One region of the Kocuria atrinae genome, then DNA from elsewhere that is predicted to be linked to it. Evidence: riboswitches for the same ligand, from Rfam matches in the RefSeq annotation. Region 1 holds a riboswitch; each other region holds the start of a gene.
What was found. Region 1 has a riboswitch for thiamine pyrophosphate ahead of thiD (bifunctional hydroxymethylpyrimidine kinase/phosphomethylpyrimidine kinase). Riboswitches for the same ligand answer to the same signal wherever they lie in the genome.
Positions count from the first base shown of each region.

Region 1 (5,694 bases):
GCTCCGCCATGGCGAAGCCTAGCTGCCGCAGTCCCTCGTGGGACGCCGTGGAAACCTCGAACACCCGGTAACCGCGCTCCTCGAGATCCGGACGGATGAAATCCGCCAGCTCCCGAGCCTCCGGAACATCGATCTTGTTGAGCACCACCATGCGTGGGCGCTCCGTCAGCGGAACGGTATCCGGAGCGTCATCCTGAATGTCCTGGGTGTAGTGGGCCAGCTCGGCCTCCAACGCATTCAGGTCGGTGAGCGGGTCGCGCCCCGGCTCCAGCGTGGCGCAGTCGATCACGTGCACGAGGGCCGCGCAGCGCTCAACGTGGCGCAAAAATTCCAGGCCCAAGCCCTTGCCCTGAGAGGCTCCGGGAATCAGACCGGGAACGTCCGCCACGGTGAACCGCGTGTCGCCGGCCTGCACCACACCCAGGTTGGGAACCAGAGTGGTGAAAGGGTAATCCGCGATCTTGGGCCGAGCGGCACTCATGGCGGCGATCAAACTGGATTTACCCGCGGACGGGAAGCCCACCAGAGCGATGTCCGCAATGGATTTCAGCTCCAGTTCGACCTCTTGCTCCGCACCGGGCGTACCCAGCAGTGCGAATCCGGGAGCCTTACGCTTCTGAGACGACAGGGCCGCATTTCCCAGACCGCCCTGGCCGCCACTGGCGATCACGTACTCGGTGCCCTCACCCAAGAGGTCCGCCAGCACGTTGCCCTTGCGATCTTTCACAACCGTTCCATCGGGAACGGACAGGATCAAATCTTGGCCCTTGAATCCGTGGCGAAGGTCACCCTTGCCCGGCTCGCCGTTGGGCGCCTTCTGATGCGGTGAATGGTGGAATCCCAGCAGCGTGGTGGACTGGCCGTCCACGCGAAGAATCACGGAACCGCCGTCTCCACCGTTGCCGCCGTCAGGACCACCGAGCGGCTTGAACTTCTCGCGGCGAATGGACACGCAACCGTGACCGCCATTGCCGCCAGTAGCGTGCACGATGACTCGATCGACAAAACTGGCCACGGGGCTCCTTAAAGTCCTCGGCGCCTATGCTGCCGGAAAAGCGCAGCAAACACCTCTAGTTGTAAAGACTAAAGGGTGAGCGCGTATCGCGCCCACCCTTTAGTGGTCGCCATCCACGGGAAGCCTGTGGAAAGCGGGTGGACCCTTGGGTCCGAAAGATAATTACTCGGCGGTCTGAATGTTGACCACGCGACGACCGCGGCGGGTGCCGAACTCGACTGCGCCTGCGGACAGGGCGAACAGGGTGTCGTCCTTGCCGCGGCCAACGTTCAGGCCCGGGTGGAAGTGGGTGCCGCGCTGGCGAACCAGAATCTCACCGGCGCTGACGGTCTGACCGCCGAAACGCTTCACGCCCAGGTACTGAGCGTTCGAGTCACGACCGTTGCGAGTGGAGCTCGCGCCCTTCTTATGTGCCATGGTGTGTGCCTACCTTCGTGTGAAAAATTGACGGGACGGGGTGACTCAGGCGTCGATGCCGGTGACCTTGACGGTCGTCAGCTCGGCGCGGAAGCCCTGACGCTTCTTGTACCCGGTCTTGTTCTTGTACTTCATGATCGAGATCTTGGGACCGCGGAGGTCCTCGACGATCTCGGCAGTGACCTTGACGTTAGACAGGGTCTTGGCATCGGAGGTGACCTTGTCCCCATCGACCAGCAGCAGTGCAGGAAGCTGAATGGTGCTGCCTGCCTCGCCGGCGACGCGGTCAAGGGTCACGAGGTCTCCAACGGAAACCTTCTCCTGGCGGCCGCCTGCGCGGACAATCGCGTACACCACTTGGGAACTCACTTCTCTCGACATCTATGGACTACGTGTAAGGACGGGAACACACCTGGAGGACCACGAATGTCGAGACATCACGTCGCGGCGGTCAGAACTGACCGCGCCTCGCGTGGCTTTCGCATCGAACAGGAGGTGAACCCGAATGTGCCGCCTGACGCGGTGGATTTAACTGTCCACACACACGTTGGTACCCGGCACCGAAAATCTAGACTACCCGATGCGTGGAAGCTACGGCAAACGGGCGTGCCCCGGCGCGTCGAACCGGCTCCGCGAAGAACCGCAATTCCAGTTCACACGCGCGCATGAACGCGTCCCGCATCCGTTTCCGAGTGGCCGGGTCCGCGGTCTTGGCGACTCGATCCACGATATCGCGTGCGCGTTCGGTGGCCAGCTGGAAATCCGGAGAGTCATAGGTTGCCAGCCAGTCTCCGTACGGGTGCGGATCCAGGCCCGCCGTACGAGCCTTCTCCGTGAGCGCACTTCCCACGGCGGCGTAGAGCCAGTAACACGGGAGCACAGCGGCGGCGCCCACCGCATAGGGCTCACTCCCCGTGGCGGCCAACAGGAAATCCGTGTAGGTCCGGGTCACTTCAGAAGGCGGCAGTGGCTGGGTCCCTCCCAGCCGAGAGCGGTGGAGAGCGGATTCCACGGTGACGACTTCCGCCGCTCCCCCGGCGAAGAATTCCCGATCCGTCTCACACGGTGCCGCGGCTGCCAGAGCGGCCAGCGCGCGGGAATACACATCCAAGTACTGCATGTCCTGGTCCATGTACCACTCGAACGTTTCGGAGGGCAGCGACCCGTCCGCCAGTTGGGCGATGAACTCCAAGTCGTCGATCTGACCCCGCACACCGGCGCAGCCGCGCCACAGGGAATCGGTGAAACGTTCGGTGGACTCGCTCTCGCCCAGCAGGTGCTGCACGTGGTGGAAATGATGCACCGGCCCGTTGCCGTGCCCCACGTTAAGGCTGTCCGCGTGCTCAAGGGCTCCCCGCAGCCAGGAGCGTGCCGCACGCACTGCCCCGGCCCAGTCCCCCGTGCGAGCCACGAGCGTCGCGATGGCGGAGGACAGCGAACATCCGGTGCCGTGGGTGTTGGAGGTTTCCACCCGCGGGTCATCCAGGGTGATCACGGGTTCCACACGTCCCGGCTCGAGCAAGGCGTCCGGCGTCCGGGACCCCACCAGGTGGCCGCCCTTCACCAGTACGCGAGCACCGAAGCGGTCGGCCACGAGTCTGCCCTGCTCGAGTGCTTCCTCCCACGTGTTGGCCGTTGGGGCATCGGCCAACACTGCTAGTTCAGGTAGGTTAGGCGTGATCAGGTCAGCCAGTGGCAACAGGGAGAGCAGCGCTGTTTCGGCTTCCGCCCGCAAGAGTCGACCTCCGGCCGTGGCCACCATCACCGGGTCCACCACGGTCACGGGTGGTTTCACGTCCGCGAGCCAATCCCGCACGGTCTCGATCACATCCACGGATCCGAGCATGCCCACCTTGACGGAGTCCAGGACCACGTCCGAGCTCACGGCCTCGAGCTGTGCCCGAAGGATCTCAACGGGAGGGGTGTGGATGTCGGTCACCCCGGTGGTGTTCTGCGCGACCACTGCGGTGATCACGTTCATCCCGTAGCCGCCCATGGCCGCTATGGACTTCAGGTCAGCGGCTTGTCCGGCGCCACCCGTGGGATCAGTTCCCGCAATCGAGAGCACACGGGGAACGGTCAAAGAATCAGAATGCGCAGTAGTCACGACATTCCCTTCGCTAGTACGAGCTAGATCAGGTTCAACGGGTGTTATCTCAGCCGCTCGTGCGGCACCCCGTGTCAGTGATACAGATCATGCCACAGGGGCGCGGAGAACTCATCTCCGCGCCCCTGTGGCATGTCATATGTCGGCCATGGCGACCTGTGTCAGCCCTTGGTACCGCCGGTCATTTTCATGTCCTCGGCCTTCACGCCCACGCCCACCATGGTGGGTTGCGAGGAGGCCTTGGGCGCTTGCTGCTTGGATGCATCGGCGGTGAATCGCTTCACGGCGTCCGTGGAACTGACCGGCTCGTGCTTCTGCACACTCGCCGTTCCGGGTGCCGCCGCGGGTGCGGAAGCACGGCGAGAACGACGCCGCGTGGCCGGTTTGGTCTCGGTCGAAGCAGCCGGTGCGGCCGCCGAACGTGCCGACGTCTGCTTCGGGGCCGAAGTTTCCGTGGACCGGGCGGGCGAAGACTCCGAGGTCTCAACAGCTGCCGGAGTGGCCTCCCCACCCCTCTGCTGCGATTCGTCCGTGGCGGGGCTTTGGGCACGGCGGGAACGGCTCCGGCGGTTGCCGCGCGATCGCTGCTCCTGGGATGAGTCCTGCGCGGGCTCCTCGGTGAAGGCAGCCGTCAACGAATCCAACGTGAGCGATTGCTGACCGCTCTCCGGCTGTTCCTCGGGGGAACCGCTGCCGTGCGGCAGTTCGATGACCTCGCCGTGAATGGTCAAGCTGGAGGACTGGCTTTCGCCCTTATTCTCCGAATCACGGTCATGATTCTGGCCGGCGGAGTCCGCAGAATCATTCGACGACGAATCGTGACCCTGGCCGTCCTGACCCGACTGACCGCGGCCACGACTACGCTTGCCGCGACGCTTCTTGCGACGGCGATCGCCGTCCTGGTCGCCGTGATCATGGCCGTCCTGGGAACCCGACTGATTAGAACCGGCATGGTCCTTGCCCTGATCCTTCGACTGGTCCTTGGAACCGGAGTGGTCGGCGGACTGGCCGCCATCCTGGTGGCCCGAGGCGTCGTCGTCGTGCTGGGAAGCGGCAGCGATACTGGCCAGCGCGTTACGTGCCGCCTCCGCGCGGGCCTTCGACTCCTGGTCGTTGCCCTCGTGGCCGTTGCTCTGGTCCGAACCGTTGCCACCGTTGCCGGTGTTCTTGGACTTGTCCTGCTGGTTGCCCTGGTGACCACCTTGGTTCTGCTGCTTGTGCTTGGAGCGCTTGCGCTCGTTGCGATTGTTGCGGTGGTCCGAACCTGAATCTCCCGCACGACCCTTGAGCGGGTGATCGTGAACGATTGCGCCGCGACCCGCGCACGCCTCGCAGGGCTCCGAGAAGACCTCGAGCAGGCCGGTGCCCATGCGCTTGCGCGTCATCTGCACGAGGCCCAGGGAGGTCACCTCCGCCACCTGGTGCTTGGTGCGATCTCGACCCAGGCACTCGACCAGGCGGCGCAACACCAGTTCACGGTTGGATTCGAGCACCATATCGATGAAGTCGACCACGATGATGCCACCGATGTCGCGCAGCCGCAGTTGACGGACGATCTCCTCGGCGGCTTCCAAATTGTTCTTGGTGACCGTCTCCTCCAGGTTGCCACCGGAGCCGGTGAACTTGCCGGTGTTGACGTCCACCACGGTCATGGCCTCGGTGCGGTCAATCACGAGCGAGCCGCCGGAAGGCAAGTACACCTTGCGGTCCAGCGCCTTCTGGATCTGCTCCTCCACGCGGTAGGACTCGAACAGATCGGTGTCCTCGGTCCACTGCTGCAGACGATCCAGCAAATCGGGGGCCACGTAGGTCACGTAGGCCTCGATGTTGTCCCAGGCCTGCTCGCCCTGCACAACCATGGCCGTGAAGTCCTCGTTGAAGACGTCACGCACGGTCTTGATGGTCAGGTCCGGCTCGGCATAGAGCATCTCGGGAGCGAGGGTCTTGGTGGACCCGGCCTTCTCCTGAATCTGCTCCCACTGCGAACGCAGCCGGTTGATGTCGTTGGTCAGCTCTTCTTCGGACGCACCTTCCGCTGCGGTGCGCACAATCACGCCCGCACCTTCGGGCAGCCTGTCCTTCAGGATCTTCTTGAGGCGCTGCCGCTCCACGTCCGGGAGCTTGCGGGAAATACCGGTCATCGAACCGCCCGGCA
Region 1 is NZ_BAAAQA010000002.1:262,983-268,676, reverse strand. It holds gene obgE (GTPase ObgE) at 1-1,015, opposite strand, end outside; gene rpmA (50S ribosomal protein L27) at 1,178-1,432, opposite strand; gene rplU (50S ribosomal protein L21) at 1,478-1,789, opposite strand; gene thiD (bifunctional hydroxymethylpyrimidine kinase/phosphomethylpyrimidine kinase) at 2,001-3,539, opposite strand; TPP riboswitch at 3,527-3,621, opposite strand; gene ABD283_RS01810 (Rne/Rng family ribonuclease) at 3,701-5,694, opposite strand, start outside.

Region 2 (5,694 bases), on a different contig from region 1:
GGTGTTCGCGGGTCTGCTGACCAAGGTGGGCGTCTACTCCATCATTCGAACCGAGACTCTGTTGTTCCCCGGAACGCAGATCAACGAGCTGTTGATGTGGGTGGCCCTGCTCACCATGGTGGTGGGCATTCTGGGTGCGCTCGCGCAGATCGACATCAAACGTATGCTCTCGTTCACGTTGATTAGCCACATCGGGTACATGATCTTCGGTATCGCGGTGGGCACCGAGGAAGCCTTGGCTGCGGTGGTCTACTACATCGCCCACCACATCGTGATCCAAACCAGTTTGTTCCTGGTGGCCGGGTTGATCGAGCGGCGCGGTGGTTCCACCAACGTGGACCGACTGGCGGGCATGCTCAAGATTTCACCGCTGCTGGGCATCCTGTACATGATCCCGGCGCTCAACCTGGGCGGCATTCCACCGTTCTCCGGTTTCCTGGGCAAGGTGGGACTCCTGGAAGCGGGTGTGAGCCGCGGAACCGGACTGGACTACCTCCTGGTGGGGGTCAGCGTGTTCGTCTCCCTGCTGACCCTGCTGGCCCTGATCCGCGTGTGGATCCGCGTGTTCCTGCGCAGCGTTGACGACGCCGAGTACCCGGACCCCGTGCTGCGGGCGACCACCGTGGACGGCAAACGTCCCCGGACCTCCGGTCCGGCCTCTCGCGATGAGTCGAGCACGTTCGCCGGCCGGGAAGCGGTGGTTCTCATGCCGAGCTTCATGGTGGGTGCCACCACCGCTCTGGTGGCCGTGGGTGTGGCCCTGACCGTCTTTGCCGGTCCGCTGTTCGACCTGGCGGATAACGCCTCGCAGAACCTGATCAACCCGGACCGTTACATCGAAGCCGTTTTCGCCCCGGTGGGCCAGGGCGGCGTGAGCGAGGAGGCACGATGAGTACTTCTCCCACACTGAAGCGTTCCCAGAGCACGTTCCGCGCCGACATCCCTCTGCTGTTGTGGTTGGTCGTGGTGTGGGGTGCTCTCTGGGGCGACTGGAGCCTGGGGAACCTGGCCTTCGGGCTGATCCTGGCCTTGATCGTGACGCGAGCCCTAACCCTGCCGCCGATCAAACTGTCGGGTCGCTTCAACGTGATCCACTTCGCGGTCTTCGTGGTGACGTTCGTGTGGCAGGTCGCCAAGGCGAGTTTCCACGTGTTCAAGCTCGCTCTCGTCCAGGGACCCACGGTGCACAACGCCGTGGTGGGTGTGAAGCTCAGGCAGAACAACGACCTGCTGATGACCGCGGTGGGCCACACCATGGCGCTGATCCCCGGTTCGTTGGTGGTCGAGGTGGACCGTGGCTCGGGCATCCTCTACTTCCACGTGTTGGACGTCTCGAACGAGGAGCAAGCGGAGATCTTCCGTAAGTCCGCTCTGCGGACCGAAGCGGCCTGGATCCGGATCATGGGCAGCAAGGCGGACTTGGCTGAATTGAAGCAGGAGTCCAGAGGCGATGACACCACTGCCACGGGCATGGTCCACTCGCCGTCCACCCAGATGCACCGTGCGAACGAGGCATCCGACCGGGGAAAGGAGTAAACCGTGTTCGAGATAGCAGTGTGGATCTGCGGAGTTCTCCTGGTACTGGCTGCGGCCGGAGCCATTTATCGCCTGGCCAAGGGGCCGTCGCTCCTGGATCGCGTGATCGCCAGTGACGTTCTGCTGGCCATTGTGGGTGCCTCACTGGCCATTGAGATGGTCTACAACCACCACATGAACAACATCTTCTTGTTGGTCATTGTCTCGCTCATCGGGTTCCTGGGATCCGTGACCGTGGCCCGCAACGTGGGAACGGGGAAGTCATGACGCTCGAACTCATTCTGGATATCGTGGCCGCCGTGTGCATGGTGGTCGGTTGTTTGATGTCCCTGGCCGCCGCCGTGGGTCTGGTGCGATTCCCGGATCTGCTGTCTCGCATGCACGCGGGTACCAAGCCCCAGGTGTTCGGCCTGTTGTTGCTGCTGACTGCGGTGGCGATCGAGGGCCGTGACCCCAAGATGATTCCGCTGCTGATCCTGGCGTGGCTGTTCATGCTGCTCACCGTGCCGGTCTCGGCGCACATGGTGGGTCGCTCCGCGTACCGCTCCAAGCACCTGCACGAGGAGAACCTCACCCAGGACGACCTGAAGAATGTGGTCGAGTACGCAAGCACTCGGCGCGAGGACTAAATTTTCAGCTCGATACGGGCTGAAGTTGTCGAAGTACTACCCGGCGATTCGTATGCTTGGTAAGAAAACTGAGAACCCTGATGAGGAGAGTCACATGAGCAAAGTTATCGATTTGGCCAGCACCGCGGCATCCTTGGGCGGTACCGCTCTGTCCACCAAAATCCTGACCGCGGGATGGAAGCGGGTCACCGGCAACGAGCCCCCCGCCAAGAACCCGGATCCGGACGAGGCATGGCGCGACATCATCGTGTGGGCTCTGCTCACCGGCTTGGTGACCACCCTGGTCAAGGTGGGCGTTCAGCGTGCCATGCACAAGCTGGACACCGACGACGATCAGGACAACACGTCACAGTCCGAGATCTGAGTTCCTCGGACCGCCTGAAGCGGCGGGGTTGCGTTCATCGAACGCGACCCCGCCGCTTCTTTCGGTCTGTGGTTGTGGTCTAGGATGAGCTACTAACGACAGGGGAGCGCCCGAGTGGCGCTGAGAGTGCGCACCAGCGCAGACCCTCGAACCTGATCCGGGTCATACCGGCGATAGGGAGTCGAGCATCTCAAAGGACCCGTGCACGATCCGTGCGCGGTTCTTTCCCCTCCTGTACTCATCAGGAGGATGAAACATGACACAGGTTCAGACGAACACATCTCGCACGCGCAAGACCACGCCCCAGAAGTCCTGGCGGGTGGTCGACATCGTGGTGGTGGCGGTACTGGCGGCTGTGTGCGCCGTCGTCTTCTGGGCGTGGGCCAACCTGCTGTACCCCGTAGCGACCACGGCTGCGGTCGCCTACCCGCCGGCCACGGGCTTGATCGGTGGCGGTTGGCTGATCGCCGGAACTCTGGGTGCGCTGATCATTCGTAAGCCCGGTGCGGCAATTTTCTGCGAACTGCTCGCGGCCGTACTGGAGGGATTCCTGGGCACGCACTTCGGGTGGACCGTGATCATTTCCGGTTTGATCCAGGGTGCGGCCGTGGAGATCGTGTTCCTGCTGACCCGCTACCGGAAGTTCGGACTGGCCGTTGCCACGGCGGGTGGCGCTTTGGCTGGCCTGTTCATGGGCGTCAGCGAGAACATCATGTACAACTTCGAATGGGCGCTTGACCAGCAAGTGGTCTACGCGTCTCTCACCACGCTGTCCGGCGCGGTCATCGCCGGTGTCCTGATGTGGCTGGTCACCCGGGCGTTGCAGAAAACGGGTGTGCTCAACGGCCTGGTATCGGGCGCAGCACGGCGATGAGTTCGCGGGTGGCGGTTGAGCAACGCGGGGCGGAAGTGGTGCTCACGGAGTTCGGCTGGCACTACCCGGGGCGTGATCGGCCGTCCCTGAGCGCGGTCAGCGCCCGGATCCGACCCGGCGAACGCGTGATGCTGTTGGGCCCGTCTGGAGCCGGCAAATCGACGCTGCTGCAGGCCATGGCCGGGGTCGAACAGGACCCGGACGGCGAATCCCGCTCCGGGGACCTCACGGTCAACGGCCTGGACCCGCGCGACGCCCGCGGGTCGGTGGGCTTCATGCACCAGGACCCGGAGACGCAGGTCATCCTGGCGCGCGTGGGTGACGACGTCGCTTTCGGCCTGGAGAATCTCGCCGTACCTCGCGAGCAGATCTGGGGCCGCGTGGGCGCGGCCCTGGCCGAGGTCGGGTTGGACTTACCTCTTGAGCACTCCACGACGGCGCTGTCCGGGGGTCAGAAGCAGCGTCTCGCGCTGGCCGGAACCATGGCCATGCGCCCCAAACTCCTGCTGTTGGACGAACCGACTGCGAGCGTGGACGAGCAGGGAGCGATAGAGCTGCGAGACGCCGTGAACCGCGCCGTAACGCAGGTCGGCACCACTCTGATCGTGGTCGAGCACAGGGTGGGCCTGTGGGAGTCGGTGGTGGACCGAGTCATCGTGCTCGATGACAACGGAAGCATTGCCTTCGACGGCCCCGCCCGGGAGGTCCTCGTGGACGCCCGCGAGCTGTTGCAACGCCAGGGCACGTGGGTTCCGGACTGGACCCCGCAGACTCGGCCCGCCCCGGTCAGGGAATCGCAGGCCGCTCCGTTGTTGGAAACGCGAGGACTGGCCGTGAGCCGCACGCAATCGAGCTCGCGTGCGGTGGCGCGGCGGCGTCGTCGGGAGCGGAAGGCTTGGTCCCGCGGGAATTCTACGCAGGGCGACATATACGTAACTGAGAATGTTATTCCGACGGCCGCGAATATCAACCTGACCGTCCGAGCGGGCCAGGCTCTGGCCATCACGGGCGAGAACGGCGCGGGAAAGTCCACGCTGGCGTTGACGCTGGCTGGCTTGCTCTTGCCGTGCGCGGGAACCGTGAGGGCCACCGAGGCCTTGGCCGGGAACGCGCCCGCAGACCCTTCGCTGTGGGAGGGGACCGAACTCATCACCCGAATCGGCAGCGTGTTCCAACACCCCGAGCATCAATTCCTATGCTCCACCGTGCGGGCCGAACTGGAATACGGGCCGCTACAAGCAGCACGCCGCGGGGCGGGACCCGGCGTGGACGAGGAACGCATCAACACTCTGCTGGACCGTCTTGACCTTGCGGACATTGCCGATGCCAACCCGTTCACGCTGTCCGGTGGCCAGAAGCGGCGGCTGTCCGTGGCCACCGTGCTGGCATCCGCCCCGGACGTGCTCATCCTGGACGAACCCACCTTTGGCCAGGACGCACAGACCTGGCGTGAACTGGTCAACATGCTGGTCGAGGAGATGGAACGCGGCACCGCAGTGGTGGCCGTGACCCACGACCGGGAACTGATCGCAGCACTCGACGCCCAGGAAATGAGGTTGGGAACATGAGCGTAACCGCCATTGCGGACACCGCCCGGTTCAGCCCGGTGGGCCGCTCCAATGCCGTGATCAAACTGCTGGGGGCCCTGCTCATCACGGTGGTTCTCGTGGTGAGCGCGGACCCGGTGACCAGCGGCATCGCCCTGCTCGGTCAACTGATCCTGCTCAGCGCGGCAGGACAGAAACCGCTCCGACTGTTCCTCACCCTGTGGCCGATTACCGTGGCCGCGATCATCAGCGGTTGGGGTACGGCCATGCTGTCCCCGGAGGGCGGCACGGTGCTGCTGAGCCTGGGGTGGGTCACCGTGACCACCGGCTCGCTGGCGGCCGGTGCCGCCATTGCGTTGCGTGGCTTGGCCATTGCGCTGCCCGGCATCACCGTTCTGCTCACCACCGATCCCACCGACCTGGCTGACGGGTTGGCGCAGACCCTGAGGCTGCCCGAGCGGTTCGTACTGGCCTCACTGGCGGCGTTGCGTTTGGTGGAGGTCATGGTCAAGGAATGGTCCGTGTTGGCTTCCGCTCGGCGCGCTCGCGGGGCGGGTAATGACCGCGGGCCGGTGGGCATGGCCAAGGAATTCGGAGGTCAGGCTTTCACCCTGCTGGTCCAGTCGCTGCGCCGCGCCACGCGTCTGGCCATGACCATGGAAGCACGCGGGTTCGGAGCTGGTAAGCGCACGTGGGCGCGCGTTCCGCGTTACAGCCGCGTGGACCTGTACACGGGCGGTGCCG
Region 2 is NZ_BAAAQA010000011.1:29,086-34,779, forward strand. It holds gene ABD283_RS05525 (Na+/H+ antiporter subunit D) at 1-892, shown strand, start outside; gene ABD283_RS05530 (Na+/H+ antiporter subunit E) at 889-1,536, shown strand; gene ABD283_RS05535 (MrpF/PhaF family protein) at 1,540-1,803, shown strand; gene mnhG (monovalent cation/H(+) antiporter subunit G) at 1,800-2,165, shown strand; gene ABD283_RS05545 (DUF4235 domain-containing protein) at 2,260-2,529, shown strand; TPP riboswitch at 2,620-2,726, shown strand; gene ABD283_RS05550 (ECF transporter S component) at 2,786-3,403, shown strand; gene ABD283_RS05555 (ABC transporter ATP-binding protein) at 3,400-4,971, shown strand; gene ABD283_RS05560 (energy-coupling factor transporter transmembrane component T family protein) at 4,968-5,694, shown strand, end outside.
Region 2: it holds a riboswitch for thiamine pyrophosphate, as region 1 does, so the genes downstream of both, ABD283_RS05550 (ECF transporter S component) here and thiD (bifunctional hydroxymethylpyrimidine kinase/phosphomethylpyrimidine kinase) in region 1, are expected to answer to the same signal.

Region 3 (5,694 bases), on a different contig from region 1:
GACAGATCCCGGTGCAGCGTGGAGTGGTCCAGCTCGGTGGTTGTTTCCGCAATGGCCAGGGCGGAACGTTCCAGCGGGCTGAACACCTGGGTCTCGCGCCACGCCGGCAACACTGCCAGCTGCTGATCGGTCACGCCGGCCTCGCGGGCCTGGCGCACGTGCATGTTCAAGCAGTACGCGCAGCCGTTGATCTGGGAGACCCTCACGTTGAGAAGCTCCGTGACTGAACGCGGGATCTCGGCATCCTCGTTGGCTGCGGCGACCTTGCGGGAGAACGCATTGATGGCTCGCCAGCTGCCGGGATCGGACTTGTCCAAGAAGAAGTGCTCGTGTGTGCTCACACCTGTCCCAACGTGTTGGGCAGTCGCAAAATTTCGGGCTGGGAAGTGCCTCACTTTTCGCGCTCTCTCCGCTTGTTCTCGGGCGCTCGCGCGTCTGGGCCAAGTAGGGTGATCGTATGAAGACCAGAGCTGCCGTAGCCCACCGCAAGGGACGATCTCTCCTGTTCAAGACGGGGGTGGTTGCCGCTGGCTCGTTGGCCGCGGCTCAGGCCACGGTGATCGGCTCTCTGGCCGGTCTGGACTGGTGGAAGCACCGCAACCGTAAGGTCCGCGATGCACCACGGCCGGGTACGTTCACGGCGCACGTCGAAGAGTCCGAGATCAATATCTACACCTCGGGCGACAGCGTTTACGACGACATGCTCGAAGCCATCAACGGAGCCCAAGAATCCATTCACATGGAGACGTTCATCTGGAAGAACGATGAAGTGGGTCAGCGGTTCCTGGACGCCCTCAACGCGGCAGCGGATCGTGGCGTGGATGTCTACGTAATTTATGACGGCTTCGCCAACCTGGTGATCCCCAACTCCTTCTATAAGTTCTCCGACAACGTCAACGTTTTCCGCATGCCCGTGGTGTGGCGTAAATGGTGGCGGGGGTTCTTGCGGTACAGCGGTTTCAACCACTCGAAGATTCTGGTGGTGGACGACCACATCGGCTTTGTCGGTGGTTACAACATTGGGTCCATGTATGCCAACCAGTGGCGTGACACCCACGTGCGTGAAATCGGTCCTGCCGTGTGGGGCCTGCGCAATTCCATCGCTCGAGTGTGGAACGAAGAGCGCGATCCGGATGACCAGATCGAGTGGATTCCCCCGCAGAACTGGGATCCGGAAGTGCGGGTGGCCGCGAACCTTCCGGTGCAACTCGTCTACCCGATCCGTCATCTGTATCTGAGCGCCATTGAGCGCGCCAAGGACCACATCTGGATCACCACGCCGTATTTCATCCCTGATCAGCAAATTTTGGAAGCGCTCACGGCTGCGTCCAAGCGGGGCGTGGACGTGAAGGTCATGGTTCCCAAGGATTCGAACCACATCCTGGCTGACTGGGTGTCCCGCGGTTTCTACGGCCAACTACTGGACGCGGGGGTGACCATCCTGTTGTATGCCGCGTCCATGATCCACGCCAAGACCGCAACCATCGACGGTGAATGGTCCACCGTGGGCACCGCCAACATCGACCGGCTGTCGCTGACGTTCAACTACGAGACCAACGTGGAAATCATCGACCCGGATTTCGCGGCGGAAATGGAGAAGGTCTTTGAAGCTGACTCCGAGCACTGCGAGGTCCTCAGCTCACCGCGCTGGCGTGACCGTCACCCCATGGCGCGGTTCGCTGAGACCATACTGATTCCGCTGCGCCCGATCCTCTAACCGGGATAGGAACGGGTCAGGTCTGCGCTAGGTGGCCTCGCAACGTGGTCGCTTGATACTCGGTGCGGTAGATACCGCGCCGTTGCAGTTCCGGGACCACGAGTTCCACAAAATCACGCAGTGAATGTGGTTGTTGCGGCGGCATCAGGTTGAAGCCGTCCGCGCCTCCGGTATTCAGCCACAGCTCCATCTGATCGGCAATGCTCGACGGCGTGCCCACCATGGTGTAATGCCCTCCTCCGGCAGCCAGCCGCCCCAGCAGTTGCCGGACCGTGGGCTGTTCCGCCTCGATGATGCGCAGAATGGTCCCGTAACGCCCTTGCGGGCCAGTGAACTCCTCGAGGGGAGGCAGCGGGGGCACGGGTTCGTCCAGCTCCCATTCCGAACAGTCCTGTTCCACGAACGTGCTCAATTGCGCCAGGGACTGCTCGACCGGGAGCAGCATGTCCACCGCCCGTTGTTTTTCGAGGGCCTGCTCGTGCGTCTCACCCACGTAGGTCACCAGGCCGGGCATGATGAGCACGCTCTGAGGATCCCGGCCCGCTTGTGCAATTCGCTGTTTCACATCCGAGTAGTACTCCTGTGCGGACGGTAGATCATAGGCGACCGCGTAAATCCCCTCGGCGTAGTCCGCGGCCAGTTCCCGCCCCGGCCCGGACGCCCCCGCCTGGAACAGCACCGGCTCACCCTGCGGGGAGCGGGGAACCGTGAGGGGCCCGTCCACCAGAAAGTGGTGACCGTCGTGATTCACCGGAGTGATTCGAGACGAGTCTGCGTACACCCCGTTCCGGTCCGGCCGCAGCGCATCCGAGTCCCAACTGGACCACAGCGAGCGGGCCACTGACACGAACTCCCGCGCACGCTCGTACCGCTCCGTCTTGGGCGGCATAGCGGTGTACCCGTGATTACGAGCCTCCGCATCGAACATGGATGTCACCACGTTCCAACCCACTCGACCGCCGGAGATGTGATCCAGCGAAGCCAGCATGCGTGCAGCGTGAAAGGGAGTGAAGAAGGTGGTGGAAACCGTGCACACCAGCCCAATGTGGGTTGTCGCCCGGGCCATGGCGGACAGAGCCGTCAACGGTTCCAGGAACCACCGAGGGCCGTCCTCCACGGAGCTGATGCTGTGGCCGTCCGCAAAGAACACGGCGTCGAACAAACCTCGTTCGGCTAATTGCGCGAGCTCCTCGTAATACGCGATGTCGCCCAGCCGTTCGACGGGTGAATCCGGTGCGCGCCATGCCGCCTGGTGATGACCCGCGCCGAACAGGAACGCGTTGAGGTGCAACTTCTTGCGCTGAGCAGCCATTCAGTCCATCACCAGTCCGCCGTCGACCACCAGGTTCTGGCCGGTCACCGAACGTGACCAGTCAGAGGCAAAGAACAGCGCGGAGTCGGCGAATTCTTCCGGCGCGGTGGCGCGGCCAAGGGGCGTTGAGGCGGCGATCAGATCGAACACGGCATCGGGGGTGGCCGAACTCGCATCGGTGGTTCGCAGCAGACCACCGGAGATCATGTTCACGGTAATCCCCTGCGGACCGAGTTCCTTGGCGGCCGTGCGGGTCAGCGACAACAGCGCAGCCTTGGCCGCGGTGTAGTCGTGGTACGGAACCACGGGGTTTTGGAACAGATTGGTGCCGATATTGATGATCCGGCCCATGCCGGCTTCGGCCATTCCGGGGGTCACCGCCCTGATCACGTTGAGGGCGCCACCCACCGCACCGTTGAGCTGCTGGTTGAAGTGCTCCCAGGTAATGGTGTCCAGGGCGGGGCGGTCATCCCCGTTGAAGCTGAAATCCACCAGGGCGTTGTTGACGGCCACCGTGACAGGCGCACCAAAATGCTCACTCGCCTTGGCCACCATGTCGGTGACCTGTTCGGCATCGGTAACATCCGCCTGCAGACCAATCACATGGTCTTCACCCAGCTCGGAGACAAGTTGATGGGCTCGTTCCTCGCTTTGGCGGTAGTTGATCACCACCCGAGCACCTTCGCGGACGAAGGCGCGAGTCAGGCACTCGCCCAAACCTCGTGCTCCGCCGGTGATGAGAACGATGTGCTCGTTGATCCGCATGCTCACTCCTGTGGCTCTACGGCGAGTGGATGCGTTAAAGCTCAGGGTTTACTCCCGGCTACGACATGACATCCCTTCGCCAGTGCTAACTGGACAGGTTCAACGGGTGTGAATCTCAGCCGGTCCTGCGCATCGTGTGATGCGTGTGGGAGCTCGGCACCCCGTGTCACTACTGTGTGAGTGTAGCCACACTCGGTGGGTAAAGCTAAAGCGCGCGCCACCAGTCATCCGCCGGGGTCACCGGTACGGTGCGCTTGTGTCGTGAACGCAGGAAGATCGTCTCCAGCCGCTCTGCGACGTCGTCGGTGATTTCTTTGCCCTCTAGATAATCGTCGATGTCGTTGTAGGTCAGACCCAGTTCGTCCTCGTCCGTGCGACCGGGGTTGTCGTCCAGCAGGTCTGCGGTGGGTGCCTTGGAGATCAGCGGTTCAGGCGATCCCAGGTATTCGAGCAGCTGCCGGTTCTGGCGTTTGTTCAGCCCACCCAGTGGCAGCAGATCCGCGCCGCCGTCGCCGAACTTGGTGAAGAAACCGGTCACCGATTCCGCGGCATGATCCGTTCCGATCACCAACAGATTGTTGTCCCCGCCGACGGCGTATTGGGCCGTCATGCGCACGCGCGCCTTGGTATTGCCTCGCGTGAAATCGGTCAGCTCCGATCCGGTGGCCGACTCGTAGGCCTCTTCGAAACCGCGCACGGCCGGAGCGACGTCGTAGGTAATGGTCTGGTCCGGGGCGATGAACGCGAGCGCGGCCTGCGCATCGGCCTCGTCGTGCTGCACCCCGTGCGGGAGACGCATCGCTACGAACTGGACGTCACTACCTTGAGCACGAAGCTTCTCCACGGCCAGTTGGGCGAGCTTGCCCGCGAGAGTGGAATCCACCCCGCCGCTGATACCCAGGACGAAGCCCTTGGTGTGAGTGGCCTCGAGGTAGTCGCACAGAAAATCGACCCTGCGTTCGACTTCCGCGGCGGGGTCGATCTGCGGTTTCACACCGAGTTCGGAAATGATCTGAGCCTGCAATTCGCGCATGCGGTCATGGTAGTACTCGCGTGTTTCCGCGGTGTGACATGTCTTCACACTCGGCTTTTCAAGGTTGACCCAAGGCCCACATGAGATGCTGGTCACATGAGCGAAAACACCGAATACGAGACCATTGTGGTGAGCCGTGACGGCCGCGTAGGCGTGATCACCCTGAACCGCCCCAAGGCTCTCAATGCCCTGAATGAGCAGACCATGAACGATGTGGTTGCTGCCGCTACCGAGCTCGATCGCGACCCGGACGTCGGCGCAATCGTCCTGACCGGTTCGGAAAAGGCGTTCGCCGCGGGCGCTGACATCAAGGAGATGGCCACTAAGTCCGCGGCCGAGATGTACCGCGTGGACTTCTTCTCGCCGTGGGATGCTTTCGCCCGCCTGCGCACCCCCAAGATTGCCGCCGTTGCCGGTTACGCCCTGGGCGGTGGCTGCGAGCTGGCCATGATGTGCGACCTGATCATCGCTGCGGACACCGCAAAATTCGGTCAGCCCGAGATCAATCTGGGCGTCATCCCCGGTATGGGCGGCACCCAGCGGCTCATCCGCGCCATCGGCAAGTCCAAGGCCATGGACATGATCCTCACCGCACGCCAGATGGACGCAGAGGAAGCCGAACGCTCCGGCCTGGTAGCTCGCGTGGTTCCTGCCGATCAGCTCCTGGACACCGCCAACGACGTCGCTCGCACCATTGCCGGGCTCTCCAAGCCCGTTGCTCAACACGCCGTCGAGTCCGTCAACGCGGCGTACGAGACCACCCTGCAGCAGGGTGTGCAGTACGAGCGCCGCGTATTCCACGGCTTGTTCTCCACCGCTGACCAGAAGGAAGGTATGGCCGCCTTCAGCGAGAAGCGCAAGGCCAAC
Region 3 is NZ_BAAAQA010000008.1:99,507-105,200, reverse strand. It holds gene ABD283_RS05075 (carboxymuconolactone decarboxylase family protein) at 1-341, opposite strand, end outside; gene ABD283_RS05070 (phospholipase D-like domain-containing protein) at 458-1,717, shown strand; gene ABD283_RS05065 (LLM class flavin-dependent oxidoreductase) at 1,734-3,029, opposite strand; gene ABD283_RS05060 (3-oxoacyl-ACP reductase) at 3,030-3,794, opposite strand; TPP riboswitch at 3,849-3,968, opposite strand; gene nadE (ammonia-dependent NAD(+) synthetase) at 4,000-4,827, opposite strand; gene ABD283_RS05050 (enoyl-CoA hydratase) at 4,924-5,694, shown strand, end outside.
Region 3: it holds a riboswitch for thiamine pyrophosphate, as region 1 does, so the genes downstream of both, ABD283_RS05060 (3-oxoacyl-ACP reductase) here and thiD (bifunctional hydroxymethylpyrimidine kinase/phosphomethylpyrimidine kinase) in region 1, are expected to answer to the same signal.